Regions from separate parts of the Pantoea sp. X-Soil-TKNS-1280 genome, predicted to be linked through region 4. Evidence: predicted binding sites of a transcription regulator. Region 4 holds the regulator's gene; each other region holds the start of a gene.
The links. The regulator PurR, encoded in region 4, represses purine synthesis genes. The targets are predictions, from matches to a motif close to CANGCAAACGTTTGCNTG.
Positions count from the first base shown of each region.

Region 1 (4,500 bases), 730 kb from region 4:
CGAGACGGAGCTTATCAGCCATATTAGTGACGACTTCGTGAAAAATGATTATATCGAATGGAAAGAAAGTATAGGCGGTGTCATTTCTGCCAAAAATGTTATTGATAGCATCATATTTTCATACGAGCTACCGCAGTCAGTATGTGTGCGCGATCTTAAAATTGCGCCGACAAGACAGCAAAATTAGCACTCTTTATTTTTTCTGGAAGGCCAATTATTCAGAGGCAGTAAATGAGATGGCATTTACACCCTTCAGTGTAAATCCTTCCTTTTATTCAGGATCCTTTTTATCGCTTCCTGCTCTGTTTCTGCGCCTTCTACCTCACCTTCACAAATAGCAATCCAGTAGTCGGACAGCTTGCCTTTTTGTTGTGGCAGATGGAATGTTTTGAGTTTTTTTTCTTTGTTTTTCATAACAACGATCGTCCTTGTTAATTGCACACATGCAAGGCATGGCAGCAATATCCTTCCAATAAAGTGATATAAACGCGAGAACATTCAATATGACTACTAATAATAGTAGGGTTATTTTTCATAAACCTCAAGACGAAGAGTTATTTTTTGAGTGGTTTTGTGATCACCCTATTATTCACTGGAACACTGGCATTATGTTGGTAAAAAACTCAAATCATGAATTTATCGCATCAAACTCAGTATTCAGTAATTATTCAGGTTATACTCCGAAATCTCTCATAGGTTTGAATGATGAAGATATGCCATGGGCAGAAAATAAAGATATTTACATAAATCACGAAAAGGATATTTTATCTGGTTTAGAATATAACGTTATAGAACCACTAAGTGGCGTTGTTAAAACCTGCTTATTTACCAGTAAAAAAGTTATCTACTCCAAAAGCGGAAAACCATCAGGCACGATCGCAACAGCACTGATTTTCAATGGCTCAGTTGAATTTGGCAACCTTGCAGGTACTGCTTCCAGCATGCGAGTTTGCGACTATTCCGGATTCAACCTGACAATTGTTGAGTCGAGAGTATTATTTTATCTTCTGAAAGGTTTTTCACGCCGAAAGATATCCGAACTGGCAGGAATATCGACTTCATCGCACGATTTTCATTTGATGAATATTAAGGAAAAGTTCAGAGTCGATACGCGAGACCAACTTGTTTTTTTCTGTTATCAAAATGGGTTGCATGAGTTTATACCCTATCACATTGTTCTTTAATTTATTTTATCAACCTCATCGCATCATAACTGCCCAAACCTATGAATTTTCATAGGTGTTTTTTTGCTTCTGATTTACATCATTTATCACTCCATATATAAATCATCACGTGACCTAGAGATACTCAATTTAACGGATGAATAGGCAATGGAGCGAAAAGGGAAAATGAATCCTGAAGACTGGCATGTAGAGGATATTATTGCTGCTGTCAGAAAAAAGAAGAAGTCTCTCGCTGCACTTTCAAGGGAAAATGGACTGGCGGCTGGAACATTAAATAATGCTCTGCGAAAACCCTGGCCACGGGGAGAAACAATTATTGCGCAGGCATTAGGCCTGACCCCCGCTGAAATATGGCCAAGTCGTTATCCAGGAGGCAATAAAAAACAAAAAAAACCACTACTTACAAAGAAAATAAAACCTTAACGGGCGACTAACGGGATGCCCAGTCTGACAAACGTCCAGATACCAGCCAGGGCTGCGCGATAAATCGCGCTGCTACAACGGCGGTGTGATGTTTGCAAATAAATTCAGGAAGATGCACATGACCGTAGCGGCGCGATTTATCGCGCGTCTTTCCAAACAACGCGCAATAAATTGCGCCGCTACGAATAAGGAGGATTACGCGCTCAACCAACCCAGTTTGATCACAAACAGGATCGACATAATAATCAGCGCCGCATTCACCTCTTTAGTACGACCGCTCAGCAGCTTCACTACCGTCCAGGTAATAAAACCAAACGCAATACCGTTGGCGATGGAGTAAGTCAGCGGCATGGTCAGCGCAGTCACGGTGACCGGGGCTGCGGTGGTGATATCTTTCCAGTCAATCTCCGCCAGGCCGGATGCCATCAGTACGGCGACAAACAGCAGCGCCGGTGCGGTGGCGAATACCGGTACACTGCCCGCCAGCGGCGAGAAGAACAGGCTGAGCAGGAACAGAATGGCAACCACAATCGCCGTCAGACCAGTACGGCCACCGGCGCTGACGCCCGCTGCCGATTCCACATAACTGGTGGTGGTTGAGGTACCCAGCAGTGAACCAAACAGTGCTGCCGCACTGTCGGCAATCAGCGCACGGCCCATTTTCGGCACGTTACCCTGCTCATCCGCCAGACCGGCGCGCTTCGTCACACCCAGCAACGTACCGGTGTTGTCGAACACGTCCACAAACAGGAAGGCAAAAATCACGCTCACCAGGCCGACGTTAAAGGCACCCGCGATATCCAGATGCAGGAAAGTCGGGGCGATTGACGGCGGTGCAGAGAACACGCCACCAAACGGCGTCAGGCCGATACCCATCGACAGGAAGGTGACGATCAGAATACCGATCAGCACCGCACCGGTAACGCGACGCGCTTCCAATACTACGATGATGACAAAGCCCAGCAGTGCCAGCAGCGGACCCGGCTTGGTCAGATCACCCAGACCCACCAATGTCGCCGGGTTATCCACCACGATACCCGCCCCTTCCAGCGCAATCAGCGCCAGGAACAGGCCGATACCCGCCGCAATCCCGGCGCGCAATGGCAACGGAATGCTGGCAATAATCCATTCACGAATTTTGAACACCGACAAGGCAAAGAAGATACAGGCAGAGAGGAATACCGCACCCAGCGCGATTTGCCAGGTGTAGCCCATATGCAGTACCACTGTGTAAGTAAAGAAGGCGTTGAGGCCCATACCCGGTGCCAACGCAATCGGGTAGTTGGCAATCAGGCCCATCAGGACGCAGCCAATCGCCGCCGCCAGACAGGTTGCCACAAAGACCGCACCCTTATCCATGCCAGTGGCACCGAGGATGCTTGGGTTAACGAACAGGATATAGGCCATTGCCAGGAAGGTGGTTATGCCCGCAATAACTTCGGTGCGGACCGTTGTGTTGTGCGCTTTTAGCTTGAATAGTTTTTCTAACATCATCATCTCTCGTGATGGGGAGACGTCACTGACGTGCGTTCTCTTGCCAATGGGGTGTGCATGCGCGTTATTGTTTCGGGAAAAAGCAGACGGGGCTGCATGCTCTGCCATCGATCCGCCTTGTAGTCAAACTCCTTTCCCCTCAGTCCTCATAGCAATTGCTATGCCATGCCGGGACGCAATCGTTTACCTTCTCAATCGCAGCAACGGCTAAGACTATTCTGAACCAGAACGAGGCGCGATTATGGTGCATTGCACCATGTGTGCGCAATCGTTTTCCCACACGTCAATGGGGGAGTGAAAAAAGATTGCGGTAACGCACGCTTTCGCATTCTGTCAGGCGATGTCGCTCACGTTTCTGTTGCCTGATGCAGCAGGCAAAAGCGGTCGGTATACACTCTCCGTTAACTCTTCCATAACAAAAGAGGCCCGTAATGAAGCCCGCAATTCTGGTAGTGGATGACGATCGTGCCGTCTGCGAACTGCTGCATGATGTGTTGAGTGAACATGTTTTTACCGTTTATAGCTGCCACCAGGGCAAAGACGCGCTGACCTTACTGGCGGCGCATCCGGAAATTTCTCTGGTGATGCTGGATATGATGTTACCGGACACCAACGGCCTGCTGGTGTTGCAACAGATGCAACGACAACGGCCCGAGTTACTGGTCATCATGCTGACCGGTATGGGATCGGAAGCGGATATGGTGGTCGGGCTGGAAATGGGCGCGGACGACTACATTGCCAAACCCTTCAATCCGCGCGTGGTGGTGGCGCGCGCCCGCGCCGCGTTACGCCGTTGCGGACGGCTGGCGCAACCGGACAGCGTCCAGGATGACGGCTGGCACTTTAACGGCTGGCGGCTGGATGAAGCACGTTGCCAGTTGTTCAACCCCCAGCGCGAAAGTGTGCCGCTCACCCAGGGCGAGTATGCGCTGCTGCGCGCGCTGGTATGCCATGCACGTAAAGTACTGACGCGCGATCAATTGCTGGAACTCACCCACAGCGAAACCCTGGATGTGTTTGATCGCACCATTGATGTGTTAATTATGCGGCTGCGGCGCAAGATTGAAATGAATCCGCACCAGCCCAGCCTGATCCGCACCATCCGCGGCCTCGGTTATGTTTTTTCCGCCGATGTGATGCGTCCGGCGTCGCTAGCGCCAGTCACGCAAATCGCCTGACCCATCCAGCGCTGCATCTCGCTCAAAGGGCGGGTGCCGTCCAGCGCATTGGCCGCATGCAAATTGAAACAGGCGCAGGTGTGCGCCAGCTTTAGGGTATCGGTCATCGGCCAACCCTGGTGGCTGGCATACAGCACCCCGGCACAGAAGGCATCCCCTGCGCCGACGCTGCCGACAATCTCCTCCGGCTGTAACTGCCACGCCGGTTGCCAGTGCCCTTC
Region 1 covers NZ_AP035962.1:2,613,894-2,618,393, forward strand. Annotated here, with positions in the region: gene AC6I8X_RS12195 (SDR family oxidoreductase) at 1-187, shown strand, start outside; gene AC6I8X_RS12200 (hypothetical protein) at 253-414, opposite strand; gene AC6I8X_RS12205 (helix-turn-helix transcriptional regulator) at 504-1,184, shown strand; gene AC6I8X_RS12210 (helix-turn-helix domain-containing protein) at 1,350-1,607, shown strand; gene AC6I8X_RS12215 (NCS2 family permease) at 1,803-3,101, opposite strand; gene AC6I8X_RS12220 (response regulator) at 3,533-4,279, shown strand; gene AC6I8X_RS12225 (carbohydrate kinase family protein) at 4,216-4,500, opposite strand, start outside.
Region 1: a site for PurR is predicted at 3,274-3,291, ahead of AC6I8X_RS12215 (NCS2 family permease). Genes of this name have one in related genera too.

Region 2 (4,500 bases), 1.3 Mb from region 4:
CAGATATCGCGCACAAAACGCTCCAGCATGCGCAGGCCCTGACGGGTATGGGTCACTTCCGGGTGGAACTGCACACCGTAGAAACGCTTCTCTTCGTTCGCCATGATGGCAAACGGACAGGTTTCGGTGCTGGCTACGGTAACGAAATCCGCCGGGATCGCCGTCACTTTATCACCGTGGCTCATCCAGACATCCAGCAGCGGTTTACCTGCATCGCTGATGGCATCTTCGATGTCACGAATCAGCGCGCTTGGCGTGGTCACTTCAACCTGCGCGTAACCAAATTCACGCTCAGTGGAGCCTTCAACCTTGCCACCCAGCTGCATTGCCATGGTCTGCATGCCATAGCACACGCCCAGTACCGGCACGCCAGCGTTAAAGACATATTCCGGGGCACGCGGGCTGTTCAGCTCGGTGGTGCTTTCCGGGCCACCAGAAAGAATGATGCCGTTCGGGTTGAACTGACGAATTTGCTCTTCGGTGACATCCCACGCCCAGAGTTCGCAGTAGACGCCCAGCTCACGCACGCGGCGCGCGACCAGTTGCGTATACTGAGAACCAAAATCGAGGATCAAAATGCGATGTTTATGAATATTTTCAGTCGTCATTGCGGCGTTTCCATGGGATGGACTTAATAATAAATTCGCCCGGCTGGAGCCGGGCGGTAAATCTTACGGGATTATGAACCCATGCGGTAGTTCGGCGACTCTTTGGTGATGGTCACGTCGTGCACGTGGCTTTCCGAGATGCCCGCGCCGCTGATGCGAACAAACTCTGCTTTAGTACGCAGATCGTCAATGGTCGGACAACCGGTCAGGCCCATACAGGAGCGCAGGCCACCCATCTGCTGGTGCACAATCTCTTTCAGGCGGCCTTTGTAAGCAACGCGACCTTCGATACCTTCCGGCACCAGTTTGTCAGCAGCGTTATCGCTCTGGAAGTAGCGGTCTGAAGAACCTTTGGACATCGCGCCCAGTGAACCCATACCACGGTAAGATTTGAATGAACGGCCCTGATACAGCTCGATTTCACCCGGGGATTCTTCGGTACCGGCCAGCATAGAGCCGACCATCACCGCTGCCGCACCAGCGGCGATGGCTTTGGCGATGTCACCAGAGAAGCGGATACCGCCATCGGCGATAACCGGAATGCCAGTGCCTTCCAGCGCTTCTACTGCGTCAGAAACGGCAGTGATCTGCGGAACACCCACGCCAGTCACGATACGGGTAGTACAGATGGAGCCAGGGCCGATACCCACTTTCACCGCGCTCACACCGGCCTGCGCCAGCGCCAGTGCGCCTGCACCGGTCGCTACGTTGCCACCGATGATTTCGAGGTCCGGGTATTTCGCACGGGTTTCACGAATACGCTGCAACACGCCTTCAGAGTGACCGTGTGAGGAGTCAATCAGCAGAACGTCAACACCTGCCGCGACCAGCGCATCGACGCGCTCTTCGTTGCCCGCGCCTGCACCCACCGCAGCACCCACACGCAGACGACCCTGCGCATCTTTACAGGCATTCGGTTTACGTTCGGCTTTCTGGAAATCTTTTACGGTGATCATGCCCAGCAGATGGAAGCTATCGTCCACCACCAGCGCTTTCTCAACACGTTTTTCGTGCATTTTCTGCAGCACGATGTCACGGGCTTCGCCCTCTTTCACCGTGACCAGGCGCTCTTTCGGCGTCATCACCGCTGAAACCGGCAGGCTCAGATCGGTAACAAAACGCACGTCACGACCGGTAATGATACCCACCAGCTCGTTGTCGGCATTCACGACCGGGTAACCGGCAAAGCCGTTACGCTCGGTCAGCGCTTTCACGTCCGCCAGGGTGGTGGTGGGCAGCACGGTTTGCGGTTCAGTCACCACGCCACTTTCATGTTTTTTCACCTTGCGAACTTCATCCGCCTGGCGCTCAATTGACATGTTTTTGTGGATAAAGCCCAGACCACCTTCCTGTGCCAGCGCGATAGCCAGACCCGCTTCGGTCACGGTGTCCATTGCAGCGGAGAGCATAGGGATGTTCAGACGAATGTTTTTCGTCAGTTGGGTGCTGAGATCGGCCGTGTTAGGCAGAACGGTAGAATGAGCAGGAACGAGCAGAACGTCGTCAAATGTGAGTGCTTCTTTAGCGATTCGTAGCATGGCAATATCTCAACCTGGGGGTGAATGAGAACAGATAAAATATTGCCGCGGCATTATACAGGCCGAAATCGGTTGCCTCCAGTGTTTTTTCAGAAAAACTCTTGATCCTCTGTACCAGCCATGTAGTATCGGTTAATTAACCCTCTGATTTACTATTTGATCTCCATCACATGTCGCTACCGCCAACCGCCAATATTTTTACCGTTAGCCGCCTGAATACCACGGTGCGTCAACTGCTGGAAAATGAAATGGGTCTGGTGTGGCTCAGCGCAGAGATCTCCAATTTTACCCAACCCGCGTCCGGCCACTGGTACTTCACCCTGAAGGATGATGGTGCCCAGGTGCGTTGCGCCATGTTCCGTAACAGCAATCGCCGGGTAGCATTTCGTCCGCAGCATGGTCAGCAGGTGCTGGTACGTGCCAGCATCACGTTATATGAACCGCGTGGCGATTATCAGCTGATTATTGAAAGCATGCACCCGGCAGGTGAAGGCTTGCTGCAACAGCAGTTTGAGCAGCTTAAAACCCGGCTGGCGGCGGAGGGTTTATTTGATCAGCAATTCAAGCAACCGCTGCCGGACCCGGCGCGTCAGGTCGGGGTGATCACCTCTGCCACGGGTGCCGCTCTACATGATGTGCTGCGCGTGCTGCATCGTCGCGATCCCTCCCTGCCGGTGGTGATTTATCCCACGGCGGTACAGGGTGTGGATGCTCCGGCAGCGATTGTGCGTGCTATTGAGCTGGCGAACCTGCGTGATGAGTGTGATGTGCTGATCGTCGGTCGTGGTGGCGGTTCACTGGAAGATTTGTGGAGTTTTAACGACGAACGCGTAGCACGGGCAATTTTCGCCAGTCGCCTGCCGATTGTCAGCGCTGTCGGGCATGAAACCGATGTCACGATTGCCGACTTTGTTGCCGACCTGCGCGCCCCCACGCCGTCCGCGGCCGCCGAACTGGTCAGCCGTAATCAGCTGGAGTTAGTTCGTCGCCTGCAATCACAGCAGCAGCGGCTGGAAATGGCGATGGATTACTACCTGGCGCAGCAGCAACGCCGTTTTACCCGTATGCAGCATCGGTTGCAGCAACAGCATCCCCAGCTGCGCCTGGCGCGCCAGAGCACCGCCCTGCTGCAACTGAAACAGCGTTTGACTGAGGCGATGGATCTGCGCCTGCGCAGCGCCAGCCGCCAGCAGGATCGCCTGGTGCAGCGTCTGAACACCCAGCAGCCCCAACCCCGCATCCTGCGTGCCCAGCAACAGCTTCAGCAGTGGCATTACCGTTTGCAGCAGGGGATGGAGCGGCAGCTCAACCACAATCGTCAGCGCTTTGGCACCCTGGCGGCGCAGCTGGAGGCGGTAAGCCCGCTGGCAACGCTGGCGCGCGGTTTTAGCGTGACCACCGATACCCAGGGTCATGTGGTGAAAAAAATGCAGCAGCTAAGCAAAGGCGACCTGCTGCGTACCCGGCTGGATGATGGCTGGGTGGAAAGCGAAGTCACTACGCTTAGTCCGCAGAAATCGACTGAACGTAAACCACGCACCAGATAGCGGCGTGATGGTGAGCAGGCATAAAAAAGGACCGACGATGTCGGTCCTTTTTCTTTGCATCCGGCCAGCAGAGACTGGCCGGGAGTATCATCGTTACGGCAAGGCGTAGGCGATAACGTAATCACCACGGTCCGGAGACTGACGAGCACCACCTGCGGAGATCAGGATGTACTGTTTGCCCGTTTTCGGCGACACGTAGCTGATCGGGCCACCCTGGCTACCTACTGGCAGACGGGCTTTCCATACTTCTTTACCGGTTGAGCTGTCGAACGCACGCAGGTAGTAATCCTGAGTACCGGCGAAGAATACCAGGCCACCCTGCGTTGCCAGAGAGCCGCCCAGCGTCGGCATACCGATTGGCATCTGCGCGTGCATTTTAATACCGAACGGACCGGTATCCTGCACCGTACCTACCGGCACCTGCCAGACAATCTTACGGGTCTTCATATCAATCGCGGACATGGTACCGAACGGCGGAGCCTGGCACGGGATACCCAGCGGAGACATAAAGCGGTTTTTGTTAACAGCGTACGGCGTGCCTTTCAGCGGAACTGCACCCATACCGGCGTTGACAGACTCACCACCATTGCTGGCTGACGCTTTGCTGGTGTCCTGCGGAACCATCTGCACCCACAGGCCCAGACGCATATCGTTGACGAACATGTACTGGTTGTTCGGGTCAAACGAGATGCTGCCCCAGTTCATACCACCCAGTGAACCCGGGAAGCTGAGTGAGACATCGGTATCCGGTACAGTGAACAGGCCGTTGTAACGCATGGATTTGAAGCTGATACGACAGATCAGTTG
Region 2 covers NZ_AP035962.1:3,169,997-3,174,496, forward strand. Annotated here, with positions in the region: gene guaA (glutamine-hydrolyzing GMP synthase) at 1-608, opposite strand, end outside; gene guaB (IMP dehydrogenase) at 680-2,146, opposite strand; gene xseA (exodeoxyribonuclease VII large subunit) at 2,317-3,693, shown strand; gene AC6I8X_RS14705 (glucose/quinate/shikimate family membrane-bound PQQ-dependent dehydrogenase) at 3,787-4,500, opposite strand, start outside.
Region 2: a site for PurR is predicted at 2,208-2,225, ahead of guaB (IMP dehydrogenase). Genes of this name have one in related genera too.

Region 3 (4,500 bases), 1.1 Mb from region 4:
CTGTTTGATGCCACCTGTCCGCTGGTGACCAAAGTGCATATGGAAGTGGCGCGCGCCAGCCGTAAAGGCGTTGAAGCCATCCTGATTGGCCATGCGGGGCATCCGGAAGTGGAAGGCACCATGGGGCAGTACAACAACCCCAACGGTGGCATGTATCTGGTGGAATCACCGGAAGACGTGTTCAAGCTGCATGTCAAAGATGAAAGCAACCTGTGCTTTATGACCCAGACCACACTGTCGGTGGATGATACCTCCGACGTGATTGACGCGCTGCGTCAGCGCTTCCCGGCGATCATCGGTCCGCGTAAGGATGATATCTGCTACGCCACCACGAATCGCCAGGAAGCGGTGCGTGTGCTGGCGCGTGACGCTGAAGTGGTGCTGGTGGTCGGTTCGAAAAACTCTTCCAACTCCAACCGTCTGGCCGAACTGGCGCAGCGTGCCGGTAAACTGGCAAAGCTGATCGATTCTGCCGACGATATTCAGGAGGAGTGGGTAAAAGGCGTAACCACCATTGGTGTGACGGCGGGTGCCTCTGCGCCGGATATTCTGGTGCAGCAGGTGATTCAGCGTTTGCGCGAATTCGGCGGCGAAGCGGCGATCGAGCTGATTGGCCGTGAAGAAAACATCGTGTTTGAAGTGCCAAAAGAGTTGCGCGTAGAAGTTCGCAACGTCCAGTAATCCCTTCCCGGTAACGGCGCGATGTATCGCGCCGTTACACCATTCCGCGCAGACCTATTTCCACCTGGTGAGATTGCTTTTACTGATAATCTGACGCGGCTGGCATAAAATTCTTATTATCCCTTTTTTATTGTGGCGTGACTGTTATCTCACCGTTAACCTGTTTGCGCTTTGCATGCATAGTTTTGTATCAGGAATGAATAAATATGAGTGAAATCCGCATTGCTATTGTTGGTGCGCCGGGTCGTATGGGACGCAATTTGATTCAGGCTGCGCAGCAGGCGGAAGGCGTAGTATTAGGTGCCGCGCTGGCACGCAGCGGTTCATCGCTGATCGGCAGCGACGCCGGTGAACTGGCGGGCATCGGTAAAACCGGGGTGTTGGTCACCGACGATTTACAGCAGGTCGTAGACGATTTTGACGTGCTGATCGACTTCACCCGCCCGGAAGGCACGCTGGAGTACCTGGCTTTCTGCCGTCAGCATCAGAAAGCGATGGTGATTGGCACCACCGGTTTTGATGAAGCCGGTAAAGCAGCGATTCGCGCGGCAGCAGAAGAGATTGGCATCGTGTTCGCCGCAAACTTCAGTGTGGGTGTAAACCTGGTGCTGGAGCTGCTGAAACAAGCGGCGAAAGTGATGGGCGATTACGCTGATATTGAAATCGTTGAAGCGCATCACCGTCACAAAGTTGATGCACCATCAGGGACGGCGCTGGCAATGGGTGAAGCGATTGCTGAAGCGATGGACTGGAAACTGGACGAGCACGCGGTCTATGCGCGTGAAGGCCATACCGGTGAGCGCAAAGCGCAGACCATCGGTTTTGCTACCGTCCGTGCAGGCGATATCGTCGGCGAGCATACCGCGATGTTTGCAGATATTGGCGAACGCGTAGAGATTACCCACAAGGCTTCCAGCCGCATGACCTTTGCAAATGGAGCCGTTAAAGCTGCTTTCTGGCTTAAAGATAAGAAATCTGGCCTTTATGATATGCGTGATGTGCTGGATTTATCGATGTTGTGAGTGTTGTGAACCATCGTGATGTGGTTATTTCAATCGGTAAGACATTGATTGAATAGGGCAATATTATTATTGCCCTTTATTTTGTCTTTAAAATGACGATTATGCATCTGTTTTAGTTTGAAGTGTGTTTTTTACTGTGTTTGTGATCGTTTTACATCCTGTAAATCATCATTTTTGACCATTTGGTCAAAAATTTTCTCCCGCTAGCATCGTTTTAAGATTATTTCCGCCTCGCAACCGTTTATTTTTCCCAGTTGTCTCGCTCTTTTGTCGCTTATTGTGGATTTTAACATTCAGTTGCCCGAAAAAAGCAAAAAAATACCGTCTCAGGGTAGACAAGGTGCAGGTCGATCATTAGAATGCGCGCAATTTGCCAAAAATCGACCAGTCAGGCGGTTTTTGCATTGATTCAGGACAGTATTTTGAATTAATATGCAAATATTGTGACTGTTTATTCCCTGGAGGATGTTTTGATTAAGTCAGCGCTCTTGGTTCTGGAAGACGGAACCCAATTCCACGGTCGGGCCATCGGGGCAACGGGATCGGCAGTGGGGGAGGTCGTTTTCAACACGTCAATGACCGGTTATCAAGAAATCCTCACTGATCCCTCCTATTCCCGCCAGATCGTCACCCTCACTTATCCCCATATCGGCAATGTTGGCGCTAACGCCGCCGACGAAGAATCCAGCCAAATTCATGCTCAGGGCCTCGTTATTCGCGATCTGCCGCTGATTACCAGCAACTTCCGTAGTGAAGAAAGCCTGTCAGCCTATTTGCAGCGCAACAACATCGTCGCCATTGCCGATATCGATACCCGTAAGCTGACGCGTCTGCTGCGTGAAAAAGGGGCACAGAACGGCTGCATCATCGCCGGTGACAATCCGGATGCCGCGCTGGCGTTACAGAAAGCGCAGGCGTTCCCAGGTCTGAAAGGTATGGACCTGGCAAAAGAAGTGACGACGGCTGAAACCTATGCCTGGCAGCAGGGGAGCTGGACGCTGCAGGGCGACCTGCCGGAGCAAAAATCCGCAGAAGAATTACCGTTCCACGTTGTCGCCTATGATTTTGGCGCCAAGCGCAACATTCTGCGTATGCTGGTGGATCGCGGCTGCCGCCTGACGGTGGTTCCGGCGCAAACTTCGGCGGAAGAGGTACTGAAGCTGAATCCGGACGGCATTTTCCTCTCCAATGGCCCGGGTGACCCGGAGCCGTGTGACTACGCTATCAACGCGATTCAGGCTTTCCTGAATACCGACATTCCGGTATTCGGCATCTGTCTCGGCCATCAGCTGCTGGCGCTGGCGAGCGGTGCAAAGACCATCAAAATGAAGCTGGGCCATCATGGTGGTAACCATCCGGTCAAAGATCTCGACAACAATACCGTGATGATCACCGCACAGAACCACGGTTTCGCCGTTGATGAAAGCAACTTACCGGCAAATCTGCGTGTGACCCATGTGTCACTGTTCGACCAGACCGTGCAGGGCATTCACCGTACCGATAAACCGGCCTTTAGCTTCCAGGGACACCCGGAAGCCAGCCCAGGCCCGCACGATGCAGCACCGCTGTTCGATCACTTTATCGAACTGATCGAAGCCTACCGTTCTAACGCGAAGTAATCAGGAGCTAACGATGCCAAAACGTACAGACATAAAATCCATCCTGATCCTTGGCGCAGGTCCGATCGTTATCGGCCAGGCATGTGAATTTGACTACTCCGGTGCGCAGGCGTGTAAAGCGCTGCGTGAAGAGGGCTACCGCGTCATTCTGGTGAACTCTAACCCGGCAACCATTATGACCGACCCGGAAATGGCCGATGCGACCTATATCGAGCCGATTCACTGGGAAGTGGTACGCAAAATCATTGAAAAAGAGCGCCCGGATGCGGTGCTGCCGACCATGGGTGGCCAGACTGCGCTGAACTGTGCGCTGGAGCTGGAACGCCAGGGCGTGCTGGCAGAGTTCGGTGTGACCATGATTGGTGCCACCGCCGACGCCATTGATAAAGCCGAAGACCGCCGTCGTTTTGACGTGGCGATGAAAAGCATCGGTCTGGATACCGCGCGTTCGGGTATCGCGCACACCATGGAAGAAGCACTGGCCGTGGCCGAAGACGTTGGCTTCCCGTGCATTATCCGTCCTTCTTTCACCATGGGCGGCACCGGTGGCGGTATTGCGTATAACCGTGAAGAATTTGAAGAGATTTGCGAACGCGGTCTGGATCTGTCGCCGACCAATGAGCTGCTGATTGACGAGTCGCTGATTGGCTGGAAAGAGTACGAGATGGAAGTGGTGCGTGATAAAAACGACAACTGCATCATCGTCTGCTCCATCGAAAACTTCGATGCGATGGGGATCCACACCGGTGACTCCATCACCGTGGCCCCGGCCCAGACCCTGACCGACAAAGAGTATCAAATCATGCGTAACGCCTCACTGGCGGTACTGCGTGAAATCGGCGTTGAAACGGGCGGTTCCAACGTGCAGTTCTCGGTTAACCCGAAAGATGGTCGCCTGATCGTCATCGAAATGAACCCGCGCGTGTCACGTTCTTCGGCGCTGGCCTCCAAAGCGACCGGCTTCCCGATTGCTAAAGTGGCAGCGAAACTGGCGGTGGGCTTCACCCTCGACGAACTGATGAACGACATCACCGGTGGTCGTACCCCGGCCTCGTTTGAGCCGTCCATCGACTACGTTGTCACCAAGATTCCTCGTTTCAACTTCGAGAAGTTCGCTGGTGCCAACGATCGCCTGACTACCCAGATGAAATCTGTTGGTGAAGTGATGGCGATTGGCC
Region 3 covers NZ_AP035962.1:773,788-778,287, forward strand. Annotated here, with positions in the region: gene ispH (4-hydroxy-3-methylbut-2-enyl diphosphate reductase) at 1-681, shown strand, start outside; gene dapB (4-hydroxy-tetrahydrodipicolinate reductase) at 888-1,703, shown strand; gene carA (glutamine-hydrolyzing carbamoyl-phosphate synthase small subunit) at 2,174-3,322, shown strand; gene carB (carbamoyl-phosphate synthase large subunit) at 3,336-4,500, shown strand, end outside.
Region 3: a site for PurR is predicted at 1,934-1,951, ahead of carA (glutamine-hydrolyzing carbamoyl-phosphate synthase small subunit). Genes of this name have one in related genera too.

Region 4 (4,500 bases):
ATTAAACGCCGGGGAGTGTAAAAGGGTGCGGCAGTCTTTGTGAAACGCTAATATTTGCGAGGTGCTATCAAAAATTTTGCAGGCAAAATTATGTGGTCTGAATACGCGCTTGAAGTGGTGGATGCGGTGGCTCGCAGCGGCAGTTTTAGCGCAGCGGCGCAGGAGTTGCATCGCGTGCCTTCTGCCATCAGCTATACGGTACGCCAGCTGGAAACCTGGCTGGCCGTGCCTTTGTTTGAAAGGCAGCACCGGGAAGTGGTATTGACGGCAGCGGGTGAGCATTTCGTGCGTGAAGGCCGGAGTGTTATCAAAAAAATGCTGGCAACCCGACGCCAGTGCCAGCAACTGGCTAACGGCTGGCGTGGTCAGTTGAGCATCGCGGTTGATTGTATCGTTAAACCGCAGCGTACCCGGCAACTGGTAAAGGATTTCTACCGTCACTTCCCGGATATGGAGCTGATTATCAGCTATGAAGTGTTCAACGGGGTCTGGGATGCGCTGGCTGATGGACGGGTCGATGTGGCGATTGGGGCCACCCAGGCCATTCCGGTCGGTGGGCGTTTCGCCTTTCAGGATATGGGCGCGCTGAACTGGCGTTGCGTGGTCAGTCCCGGGCATCCCCTGACAAAAAGTACCCAGCTGGATGAAGAAACCTTACGGACGTGGCCTTCGCTGGTGCTGGAGGATACGTCGCGGGCGCTGCCGCGGCGGATGACCTGGACGCTGGATAACCAGCGACGTCTGGTGGTACCGGAGTGGGAAACCGGGATGGATTGCCTGCGGGCAGGTTTGTGCGTGGGCATGGTGCCGGGCCATTTAGCCCGGCCACTGCTGGATAGTGGCGAGTTAACCGAACTGACGTTGCCTGCGCCTTTCCCGGAGAGTCCCTGTTGTGTCAGCTGGTCGGAACAACGCGCTTCACCGGCATTAAGCTGGTTGCTGGATTATCTGGGCGATGCTGAAACGCTCAACCATGAGTGGTTGAGCGAAACGGTGGCTTAGCGGCGATAATCGCGGAACGGACCGTCAGCGACTGAGCGGCGTTCAATCAATGTTGGCTGCACTTCGATGGTCTGCGGCTCTTCGCGTTTACTGGTGATGCGATCGAGCAGCATTTCCAGTGCTTTTTCTCCCAGCTGCGCTTTCGGCTGATGAACGGTCGTCAGCGCTGGGGTGAAATACCGGGCGTTGCGCACGTTGTCATAGCCAATCACCGAAATATCCTGTGGCACACGTAGCCCCATTTCATCGGCGGCACAAATCGCACCCATCGCCATGATATCGCCGCCACAGAACACCGCCGTCGGACGTTGTTTCTGGTTGAGAATCTGCTGCATCGCCTGATAACCGGATTCTGGTTCGAAGTCGCCCTGCACAATCCATTCCGGACGAACGGTAATACCGGCTTCATGCAGTGCCTGCATAAAACCAGCATGACGACCGCCGCCAGTATTGCGCTCCATCTGGCCGGGGATGGCACCAATGTCGCGATGTCCACGTTCGATCAGGTAACGTCCCGCAAGATAGCCGCCCTGGAACGCGTTATCCTGCACGGTATCGGTGAAATCACCGCGAGACTCGCCCCAGTCCATCACCACCATCGGGATATTGCGGTTCTCTTCCAGCATGGTGAGCAGGTCGTCGGGATATTCGGAACACATCACCAATAAACCGTCGACGCGCTTTTGCGCCATCATCGAGAGATAAGCACGCTGCTTTTGCAGATCGTTATGCGCATTGCCGAGAATCAGCGTGTAGCCGCGGTCGAAACAGTGGTTTTCCACCGCTTCGATGATTTCCGCGAAATAGGGGGCTTCGCTGGAGGTGGCGAGCAATCCCAGTGTTTTGGTGTGGTTGACCTTCAGGCTACGCGCCACGGCGCTGGGCGAGTAGTGCAGTTCTTTGATCGCTTCCCATACGGCGTTACGCGTCTCTTCCGCGACAAAACGCGTCTTGTTGATGACATGCGAAACCGTGGTGGTGGAGACACCGGCGCGTTTCGCCACATCTTTAATTGTTGCCATGAAAATGGTACTCCCGGGCTTATCGCAACTTACTGATAAGTATATTGTTAAACGTTTGCGTCTGCTAATGGTTTTGCGCCCCAAATTTTGGGGCAAATGGCGAAGAAAAAGGCGTTAACTCTGAGTCTAAATCACTTTAACAGGCCACAAACACAGCGTGCGCAAAATCTGTTGCGCAACGAAAGGCGGCGATTCTAGCAAGCTGACGCGGATAACACGAGATTTTTGCCAGGGGCTGTGCGAAAATTACATTAACCCTTCAATTAATGTGACTAAGGAGTTGTGATGAGTACAGACCTGAAACTGGCGCTGGGTACTACCGTTGGCGCGCTGTTAATGATCATCGTGTTCAGCTTCACCGCGATCCTTCATTAATAAAAAAGCCGGACCTGAAATTTCAGTGTCCGGCTTTTTATTGCGCAGTGACCGCTTAGCGAATGGTTTTCGGTGTCATCATGCGGCGTGCACCAACATAATGCTTCTGCCAGTAATCTTCACCTAATGCGCTAATCTGAATATCTTTACCGGTACGCGGTGACTGAATAAACTTGCCGTTGCCAAGGTAAACACCTACATGGTCAGCGGTACCGCGATGGTTAATGCGGAAGAACACCAAATCTCCTTTCTCCAGCATATCGCGTTTAATCGGCGCCGCATCACGCAGGTGATACATTTCGTTAGCGGTGCGGGGGAATTTGTATTTCACCAGGTCTTTATAGGCATACCACACCAGACCACTGCAATCGAAACCGGTATGCGGTGAAGTACCGCCCCACTGGTAGGGTTTACCGATCTGACCCATTAATTTGTTCATCGCCGTTTCACGCGCCTTTTGATAGCGCTGACGGTGTGATTTGCTCATCCTGATGGTGGTGAGGTCGCTGGCGTCATCCTGCTCAGATATGACTTTCGCCACGCGCTGATGACCATATTTTTTGGTCGGCGACTTCAGCAGGGTTTTTCTGCGGGTGGTTTTGTGCAGCGCAGTTTCGGTTTTCGTGGGTTTCTTCAGTCTTAACTTATGAACACTGCTGGTAAGGCGTGATTTTTTGGTGCTGGTCTTGACCGGGCGTCGTTTACGGCGCTCATCTTCGCGTGCACTTTTTTTCTCTGCATTATGCAAACTGGCATTGATGGGCGCATGCGGTGACGCAGAAGCCACATTAAAAAACAGTTGGGCGAAAGCCAGCATAAAAAGCGTAATAAGTAAACGCATAGTCCGGTTACAGGTTAAGCAGTCTGCGATAAAACAGCCTGCGGCAAGTTAGAAAAATCTGATCAATGATCAGCGCCGGGATTGATTCTAATCCACTTTTTTTCCAAAAGGTAAGGCATTTTTCGATTAATCTGTTACCAGATGGTATCTGGGGCAAAAATGAGCGATTTCAGCCGGTTAACGCAGCATAATTATTGCCAATTATTAATCGGTTCATGCTTGCTAATGATATGAAAATGTTATTTGTGGCGTTGGAACTTAACAAACATGGCGATTAAGGTCGCTGAGAAGCAAAATCCCGTTTTCAGTGCGGGGGTGAAGTCGCTACAATAAACAAACACGAAGTGAGGAATTAAGGAAGGCAAAAATGAGTACTGTTGAAAAAATTCAGCGCCAGATCGCAGAAAACCCGATCCTGCTGTATATGAAAGGTTCGCCGAAACTGCCAAGCTGCGGTTTCTCTGCGCAGGCGGTGCAGGCTCTGTCTGCCTGTGGTGAGCGCTTCGCGTATGTTGATATCCTGCAAAACCCGGATATCCGTGCTGAATTGCCGAAATATGCCAACTGGCCAACGTTCCCTCAGCTGTGGGTCGATGGCGAGCTGGTCGGTGGTTGCGACATCATCGTGGAGATGTTCCAGCGTGGTGAGCTGCAACCGCTGATTAAAGAAACTGCTGAGAAGTATAAAGAAGCAGAATAATTGCAAAGGCCGACGCATCGTCGGCCTTTCTTTTGGTCATTCTGCATCGTCTTCCGATACATCGTCACTGAACGCGACCGGCCAGCCGCCAAGGCGCTTCCAGCGATTGACCAGCTCGCAAAACAGCGTCGCGGTTTGTTCAGTGTCATACAAGGCAGAATGCGCCTGGGTACTATCGAAATCCATACCTGCCGCTTTACAGGCTTTTGCCAGCACCGTCTGACCCAGCACCAGGCCGCTTAATGCGGCGGTATCAAAAGTGGCAAAGGGATGGAATGGGTTGCGCTTCAGACCGGCACGTTCGGCTGCCGCCATAAGAAAGCCATGATCAAAGGTGGCGTTATGCGCCACGATAATCGCGCGATTGCAGTGACTGTCCTTTGTGCCTTTACGCACCATCTTAAAAATTGCATGCAGCGCTTCATATTCGCTCACTGCGCCACGGAGTGGGTTGCTGGGATCAATCCCGGTAAACGCCAGTGCATCCGGGTTAAGAATCGCACCTTCAAAGGGTTCAACGTGAAAATGCAGCGTTTCATCGCGATGTAACCAGCCGTCTT
Region 4 covers NZ_AP035962.1:1,881,941-1,886,440, forward strand. Annotated here, with positions in the region: gene punR (DNA-binding transcriptional activator PunR) at 91-1,002, shown strand; gene purR (HTH-type transcriptional repressor PurR) at 999-2,024, opposite strand; gene cydH (cytochrome bd-I oxidase subunit CydH) at 2,310-2,399, shown strand; gene AC6I8X_RS08840 (C40 family peptidase) at 2,455-3,240, opposite strand; gene AC6I8X_RS08845 (Grx4 family monothiol glutaredoxin) at 3,608-3,940, shown strand; gene rnt (ribonuclease T) at 3,977-4,500, opposite strand, start outside.